Regions from separate parts of the Escherichia sp. E4742 genome, predicted to be linked through region 2. Evidence: predicted binding sites of a transcription regulator. Region 2 holds the regulator's gene; the other holds the start of a gene.

Region 1 (4,435 bases), 2.1 Mb from region 2:
CTTGACGAAGGGAATACCGTGCCGTTTATCGCACGTTATCGTAAGGAAATCACCGGCGGTCTGGATGACACGCAGCTGCGTAATCTGGAAACGCGTCTGGGATATCTGCGCGAGCTGGAAGAGAGACGTCAGGCTATTCTCAAGTCCATTTCTGAGCAAGGTAAACTCACCGACGAGCTGGCGAATGCCATCAACGCTACCTTGAGCAAAACCGAACTCGAAGACCTCTACCTGCCTTACAAACCGAAACGTCGTACCCGCGGGCAAATCGCCATTGAAGCAGGGCTTGAGCCGTTGGCTGACCTGCTGTGGAGCGATCCATCACACACGCCAGAAGTCGCCGCTGCACAATATGTTGATGCCGATAAAGGCGTGGCAGATACCAAAGCCGCGCTGGACGGCGCGCGTTATATCCTGATGGAACGCTTTGCCGAAGATGCCGCGCTGCTGGCGAAAGTGCGTGATTATCTGTGGAAGAACGCGCATCTGGTGTCGACCGTAGTGAGCGGTAAAGAAGAGGAAGGGGCAAAATTCCGCGACTATTTCGATCATCACGAACCGCTGTCAACGGTGCCTTCTCACCGCGCGCTGGCGATGTTCCGTGGTCGTAACGAAGGCATACTCCAGCTTTCGCTGAATGCCGATCCGCAGTTCGATGAGCCGCCAAAAGAGAGCTATTGCGAGCAAATCATCATGGATCATCTCGGCCTGCGCCTGAACAATGCCCCGGCGGATAGCTGGCGCAAAGGCGTGGTGAGCTGGACCTGGCGCATCAAGGTGCTGATGCATCTGGAAACAGAACTGATGGGGACCGTGCGCGAACGTGCGGAAGATGAAGCGATTAATGTCTTTGCCCGTAACCTGCACGATCTGCTGATGGCGGCCCCTGCCGGACTGCGTGCGACGATGGGCCTCGATCCGGGTCTGCGCACCGGGGTAAAAGTCGCGGTGGTCGACGCAACAGGCAAACTGGTAGCAACCGATACCATTTATCCGCACACCGGACAGGCCGCAAAGGCGGCGATGACCGTTGCCGCCCTGTGTGAAAAACATAATGTTGAACTGGTAGCGATCGGTAACGGTACGGCTTCCCGCGAAACCGAACGTTTCTATCTTGATGTCCAGAAGCAGTTCCCGAAAGTTACCGCGCAGAAAGTGATCGTCAGCGAAGCAGGCGCATCGGTTTACTCAGCTTCCGAACTGGCAGCGCAGGAGTTCCCGGATCTCGACGTTTCTCTGCGTGGCGCAGTATCTATCGCCCGCCGTTTGCAGGATCCGCTGGCGGAGCTGGTGAAAATCGATCCGAAATCTATCGGCGTGGGTCAGTATCAGCATGACGTCAGCCAGACGCAACTGGCCCGCAAGCTGGATGCAGTAGTAGAAGACTGCGTAAACGCCGTTGGCGTTGATCTGAATACCGCTTCTGTTCCGCTGTTAACTCGCGTAGCGGGCCTGACGCGCATGATGGCGCAAAACATCGTGGCCTGGCGCGATGAGAACGGCCAGTTCCAGAACCGACAGCAACTGCTGAAAGTCAGCCGTCTGGGGCCGAAAGCCTTCGAGCAGTGTGCGGGCTTCTTGCGCATTAACCACGGTGATAACCCGCTGGACGCGTCTACCGTTCACCCGGAAGCCTATCCGGTGGTGGAACGCATTCTGGCAGCAACGCAGCAGGCGCTGAAAGATCTGATGGGTAACAGCAGCGAACTGCGTAACCTGAAAGCGTCTGACTTTACTGATGAGAAATTCGGTGTGCCGACAGTAACTGACATCATCAAAGAGCTGGAAAAACCGGGTCGCGATCCGCGTCCGGAATTTAAAACCGCTCAGTTTGCTGATGGCGTCGAGACAATGAACGACCTGCAACCGGGTATGATCCTCGAAGGCGCGGTGACCAACGTCACCAACTTTGGTGCTTTTGTTGATATCGGCGTACATCAGGACGGACTGGTTCACATCTCTTCTTTGTCGAACAAGTTTGTGGAGGATCCGCATACCGTGGTGAAAGCGGGCGACATTGTGAAGGTGAAAGTGCTGGAAGTGGATCTTCAGCGTAAACGTATCGCCCTGACTATGCGTCTGGACGAGCAGCCTGGCGAAACCAACGCTCGTCGCGGCGGCGGTAACGATCGCCCGCAAAACAACCGCCCGGCAGCCAAACCGCGTGGGCGTGAAGCGCAGCCTGCCGGTAACAGCGCGATGATGGATGCGCTGGCGGCAGCAATGGGTAAAAAGCGTTAAACACCCTGATTGGCCTACTGTTCAAATTTTCACGAAATCGTAGGCCAGATAAGGCGTTCACGCCGCATCTGGCAACGAACGCCTTGCCTGACATAAAAGTGCCGGAGATATTCTCCGGCATATTTATTCCACAGCCAAACTCACAATATATTCCGTTAATATTTATCACCTCATTAACAACTGAAACCTTAATCAAACATTAACCCGCCCTAATAATTCGTCATTCGAATTATATTTTGGCTGCGATATAACCTTGAGCCACATCAACATTGAGTCAGATTATTATCTAAACCAACATTCGCACACATTTTAAGTATTGCTGATAGAAACCATTCTCATTATCATTGTACTGTTGATTATTTAATCTCTCCTTCGTTGGCAAATCATCTGGTCTCATGTCGCTGTCAAACGCCCCATGAGGTAGTTATCCAGTTAATGAGAAACAAGTAGGCACCTATGCAATACACTCCAGATACTGCGTGGAAAATCACTGGCTTTTCCCGTGAAATCAGCCCGGCATATCGCCAAAAACTGCTTTCTCTTGGCATGTTACCTGGCTCCTCTTTTAATGTGGTGCGCGTCGCTCCACTCGGCGATCCCATTCATATCGAAACCCGTCGTGTGAGCCTGGTATTACGGAAAAAAGATCTGGCCTTATTAGAAGTGGAAGCGGTTTCCTGTTAATACGGTGAGAATAACAATGAAAAAATTAACCATTGGCTTAATTGGTAATCCAAATTCTGGCAAGACAACCTTATTTAACCAGCTCACCGGAGCACGTCAGCGTGTAGGAAACTGGGCTGGCGTTACCGTCGAACGTAAAGAGGGTCAGTTCTCCACCACCGATCATCAGGTCACGCTGGTGGATCTGCCCGGTACTTATTCTCTGACTACTATTTCATCGCAGACGTCGTTGGACGAGCAAATCGCCTGCCACTACATTTTGAGTGGCGACGCCGATCTGCTGATTAACGTGGTGGATGCGTCTAACCTTGAGCGTAACCTGTACCTGACGCTACAGCTGCTGGAACTCGGCATTCCCTGCATCGTGGCGCTGAACATGCTCGACATTGCCGAGAAACAAAATATTCGCATTGAAATTGATGCGCTGTCGGCGCGTCTTGGCTGCCCGGTAGTTCCACTGGTTTCCACGCGTGGTCGCGGTATCGAAGCTCTGAAACTGGCAATTGACCGCTACAAAGCCAACGACAATGTAGAACTGGTGCATTACGCCCAGCCGCTAATCAATGAAGCCGACTCGCTGGCGAAAGTGATGCCTTCCGACATCCCGCTGAAACAACGTCGCTGGCTGGGCCTGCAAATGCTGGAAGGCGATATTTACAGCCGCGCCTACGCCGGTGAAGCGTCGCAGCATCTGGATGCAGCCCTTGCCCGTCTGCGTAATGAGATGGACGATCCGGCACTGCATATTGCAGATGCGCGTTACCAGTGTATTGCTGCTATCTGCGATGTGGTAAGCAACACCCTGACGGCAGAACCCAGCCGTTTCACCACTGCGGTAGATAAAATCGTGCTCAACCGTTTCCTCGGTCTGCCGATTTTCCTCTTTGTGATGTACCTGATGTTCCTGCTGGCTATCAACATCGGCGGGGCGTTACAGCCGCTGTTTGACGTCGGTTCCGTAGCACTCTTTGTGCATGGTATTCAGTGGATTGGCTACACGCTCCACTTCCCGGACTGGCTGACTATCTTCCTCGCCCAGGGCCTGGGCGGCGGTATTAACACCGTGCTGCCACTGGTGCCGCAGATCGGCATGATGTACCTGTTCCTCTCCTTCCTCGAGGATTCCGGCTATATGGCGCGTGCGGCGTTTGTGATGGACCGTCTGATGCAGGCGCTGGGCTTGCCGGGGAAATCCTTTGTGCCGCTGATCGTTGGTTTCGGTTGTAACGTACCGTCGGTAATGGGCGCGCGAACTCTTGATGCGCCGCGTGAACGCCTGATGACCATTATGATGGCACCGTTTATGTCCTGCGGCGCGCGTCTGGCTATCTTCGCAGTATTTGCGGCAGCCTTCTTCGGGCAGAACGGCGCGCTGGCGGTCTTCTCGCTGTATATGCTGGGTATCGTGATGGCGGTGCTGACTGGCCTGATGCTCAAGTACACCATCATGCGCGGTGAAGCGACGCCGTTTGTCATGGAGCTGCCGGTCTACCACGTACCACACGTTAAG
Region 2 (4,435 bases):
GAATATCCGCGCGCAATCTGCACAAAATCAGCACAATAATTCTCCCATCGTCCTCGTCCACGGGTTGTTTGGTAGCCTTGACAACCTCGGCGTGCTGGCGCGCGACCTGGTAAACGATCACAATATCATCCAGGTTGATATGCGTAACCACGGACTTTCGCCACGAGATCCACACATGAATTACCCGGCGATGGCCCAGGATCTTGTTGATACTCTGGATGCGCTGCAGATCGATAAGGCGACATTTATTGGTCACTCAATGGGGGGGAAAGCTGTGATGGCACTGACCGCGTTGGCGCCCGATCGCATCGAGAAACTGGTAGCGATAGATATCGCTCCGGTGGATTATCACGTACGCCGTCATGATGAAATTTTCGCAGCTATCAACGCGGTCAGTGGATCCGACGCGCAAACGCGCCAACAGGCCGCTGTAGTGATGCGCCAATATATTAATGAAGAGGGCGTGATTCAATTCCTGCTGAAATCTTTTGTTGACGGTGAGTGGCGTTTTAACGTGCCAGTATTATGGGATCAGTATCCACATATTGTTGGCTGGGAGAAAATTCCGGCATGGAACCACCCTGCTCTGTTTATTCCTGGCGGCAATTCCCCGTATGTTACTGAACAGTATCGTGATGATTTGCTGGCGCAATTCCCACAAGCACGGGCGCATGTCATTGCAGGCGCGGGTCATTGGGTACACGCAGAAAAACCGGATGCTGTGCTGCGGGCTATCCGTCGCTATCTTAATGATTAACGCAACTGATTAAAAACCCAGCGTCCGCGCGGCATTCCGCGCGTGGGCGTTGGCGAGATTCCTCACGCTGTTGTATTATGGCGGGCTATCCATCCGGGCAGGCGCCTGGCTGATTGTTTCCCCCGAAGTCACCAAGATCATGGCCAAAGAACAAACGGACCGTACGACATTAGATCTGTTCGCGCACGAGCGTCGACCGGGACGACCGAAAACCAATCCGCTTTCGCGCGATGAACAGCTGCGTATTAATAAACGCAACCAGCTAAAACGCGACAAAGTACGTGGCCTTAAGCGTGTCGAACTGAAGCTGAACGCGGAAGCTGTCGAGGCGCTGAACGAGCTGGCGGAGTCGCGCAATATGAGCCGTAGCGAACTGATCGAAGAGATATTGATGCAGCAACTGGCGGCGCTGCGTAATCAGGGCATCGTTTAAATATCCACTTTCGTGTAGCACAGTGTGCAGTCCTGCTCGTTTGCTGATTCCGCAAGACTGCCTGTTCTGCTATGATTGCCTTTATCCGTGGGCAATTTGCCACCCCCATTTCAATAAGTTTCAAGAGGTTATTTCACTCATGGCTATCACTGGCATCTTTTTCGGCAGCGACACCGGTAATACCGAAAATATCGCAAAAATGATTCAAAAACAGCTTGGTAAAGACGTTGCCGATGTCCATGACATTGCAAAAAGCAGCAAAGAAGATCTGGAAGCTTATGACATTCTTCTGCTGGGCATCCCAACCTGGTACTATGGCGAAGCACAGTGTGACTGGGACGACTTCTTCCCGACTCTCGAAGAGATTGATTTCAATGGTAAACTAGTTGCGCTGTTTGGCTGTGGCGACCAGGAAGATTACGCAGAATATTTCTGCGACGCCTTAGGCACCATTCGTGACATCATTGAACCGCGCGGCGCGACCATCGTCGGTCACTGGCCAACTGCGGGCTACCATTTCGAAGCATCAAAAGGTCTGGCGGATGATGACCACTTTGTCGGCCTGGCTATCGACGAAGACCGTCAGCCAGAACTGACCGCCGAACGTGTAGAAAAATGGGTAAAACAAATTTCTGAAGAACTGCATCTCGACGAAATTATCAATGCCTGATGTACTGCGGCGTAGACTCATGTCTACGCCGTATTAATAGATAATGCCAATCAAAATAATTGCTACAAATTTGTAACTTTTGCCGTAGTACCTGTACAATGTTCCAGTATTGAAGTGGCCTTGCCGATGTAAATGTAAGCTAAGCCACGTTTTTATTAACAATATTTGCCAGGGACTTGTGGTTTTCATTTAGGCGTGGCAATTCTATAATGATACGCATTATCTCAAGAGCAAATTCTGTCACTTCTCCTAATGAAGTGAACCGCTTAGTAACAGGACAGATTCCGCATGACTGATAACAATACCGCCCTAAAGAAAGCTGGCCTGAAAGTAACGCTTCCACGTTTAAAAATCCTGGAAGTTCTTCAGGAGCCGGACAACCATCACGTCAGTGCGGAAGATTTATACAAACGTCTGATTGATATGGGTGAAGAAATTGGTCTGGCTACGGTATATCGTGTACTGAACCAGTTTGACGACGCCGGTATCGTCACCCGCCACAATTTTGAAGGCGGCAAATCCGTATTTGAACTGACCCAGCAACATCACCACGATCACCTGATCTGCCTCGACTGCGGCAAGGTTATTGAATTTAGTGATGAATCAATCGAAGCGCGTCAGCGTGAAATTGCCGCAAAACATGGCATTCGCCTGACTAACCATAGTCTCTATCTTTACGGTCACTGTGCCGAAGGCGATTGCCGCGAAGATGAGCACGCGCACGAAGGCAAATAAGTCAGCCAGAACGAGAAAAGCCAACCTGCGGGTTGGCTTTATATTGTTGGCATAATGCGCTTTGTTCGTGCCGGATGCGGCGTGAACGCCTTATCCGGCCTACAAATCATCTCAAATTCAATATATTGCATTAAAAGATAGGCCTGATAAGCGCAGCGCATTAGGCAAACTGGCGTTTGCCATAAGTCTCAAGCCAACCTACGGGTTGGCTTTTTTATACAAGGGAAATAAGAAAAGCGAGAGTTACAGCCCTCACTTATTTGTTATTACTGCGAATTTCCTGCCAGACCTTATCACAATCGGCTTTCACAGCCTGGTCATTACCGGTTTGCGTTGCCTGGATGCACTGCTGATAATCCAGCACGCGGACGCTTTCCTGCTCGGCAAATTGCTGATGTTGTTTCTCTTTCTTCAGCACGTTTAACACGCTCTGACAGGCTTCAATTTTTTCCGGCGAACCTTGCGCGGTATTGATACAGGCGCTGTACGCCTCTTTCAGGCGGCTGTCTTCCTGTGGCGCGGTTGATTGCGCACAAGCCACCAGCCCCGATGCCATCATGGCGATGAGAATCAGTTTTTTCATAGCGAATTCCTCAAATGTGCGGCAGGCACAAAACCTGCCGCGTCGGGCATCAGAAGATGGTGAATGGTGCGATTACCATGAATTTCACGTCGCGCTCATCCTGGAAGATGTTACCGTAACCGCCGCCCCAGCTTGGGATGTCGGAGTGGTTGTCGTATTCGGTGAAGTGCAGTTTGAACAACGTGCCTTTGGCGCGACCGTCCTGAATGGTGTAGACCGCATCCAGGCTGTAAGCTGACTCTTCGATAGTCCGGTTCTTGTCGTAGTACGCATCTGGATTGCTCTGCCAGGTCGCAGGTTTAGCATCCCATGCGTAAACGTAGGAAGCGCCGATGGCAAAGCCTGGAAGATTCCAGTTTTTCAGGTCATACATCGCGCCGAAGAAGACCGCTTTTTCGCCGTTGGCGTTAAAGTCAGAACGGTTATCCCACCAGATATCCAGGCGACCGTTCGAGGAAGCGTAGGTTGGGGTCATACGTTGCAGGAAGTATCCCTGCTGACCGTCAGCTTTAACCCAGGTGCCTTCGAGGCGCAAATCCACTACGTCAGCCGCCCGGTAACCAAAGGTCAACGCCTGCAACCAGGCAGTGCCGTCGTAAAGATCGTTGACGCTGCGATCGTCAACTTTATCGCGCGTACCGTAGAATTGGTAGCTGGTGGTTAGCGGGCTACCGGCGATATCAAATTTATAGCTGGCTTTGGCAAAGTACTGATCGATATACCCTTCCGCCTGACCAAACGCCGCTTCCAGCACGAAGTTATTTTTGAAGTCGTATTTCGCACCGATGGAGTGCAGATAATCAACTTTGGTGGTTTTATCGTTCTGATAAAACTCATCCATTTCCAGATGCCACGGCGCTTTGTATTCGTTGGTCCACATGTAGGAGAAACTCAACGCACCAGCATCGCCGTAATCAAAATTCGCCCCGGCTTCCGCACCCTGATAAGTACCCGGCATAAAGCTCCAGTGCGGCGCTAACAGCGTTTGACCAGTTGGCTGAATGTAACCTGCCCTCGCCCACACCGGACCGTATTTAAATTTGGCCGCTGCTTTATACAGGCTTATACCGCTTTTGTCGCCGGACCAGTCTTCGTCATAGGCTTTATTACTTTTTGAAAACGCGATTTCGTTCGGGTGGGAGCTGTCGCCGTTTTCCGCCATTTCAATCGCCGTAAACGCGGCAATATCAAGGCCGAACATATCAGCAGCATAACCGGACTGAAAATCGAGGTTGGCATTCCAGGTGGAGTGAGAAA

What was found. The regulator Fur, encoded in region 2, represses iron uptake genes when iron is present. The targets are predictions, from matches to a motif close to ATAATAATGAGAACNACTATCAA.
Region 1: feoA (ferrous iron transporter A) is a predicted target of Fur. The motif match lies at 2,564-2,586, and genes of this name have one in related genera.

What each region holds. Positions count from the first base shown of each region.
Region 1 covers NZ_CP040443.1:1,632,730-1,637,164, forward strand. The annotation lists gene FEM44_RS07990 (Tex family protein) at 1-2,241, shown strand, start outside; gene feoA (ferrous iron transporter A) at 2,698-2,925, shown strand; gene feoB (Fe(2+) transporter permease subunit FeoB) at 2,942-4,435, shown strand, end outside.
Region 2 covers NZ_CP040443.1:3,703,853-3,708,287, reverse strand. The annotation lists gene ybfF (esterase) at 1-757, shown strand, start outside; gene ybfE (LexA regulated protein) at 897-1,190, shown strand; gene fldA (flavodoxin FldA) at 1,330-1,860, shown strand; gene uof (fur leader peptide) at 2,070-2,156, shown strand; gene fur (ferric iron uptake transcriptional regulator) at 2,149-2,595, shown strand; gene chiQ (ChiQ/YbfN family lipoprotein) at 2,852-3,178, opposite strand; gene chiP (chitoporin ChiP) at 3,228-4,435, opposite strand, start outside.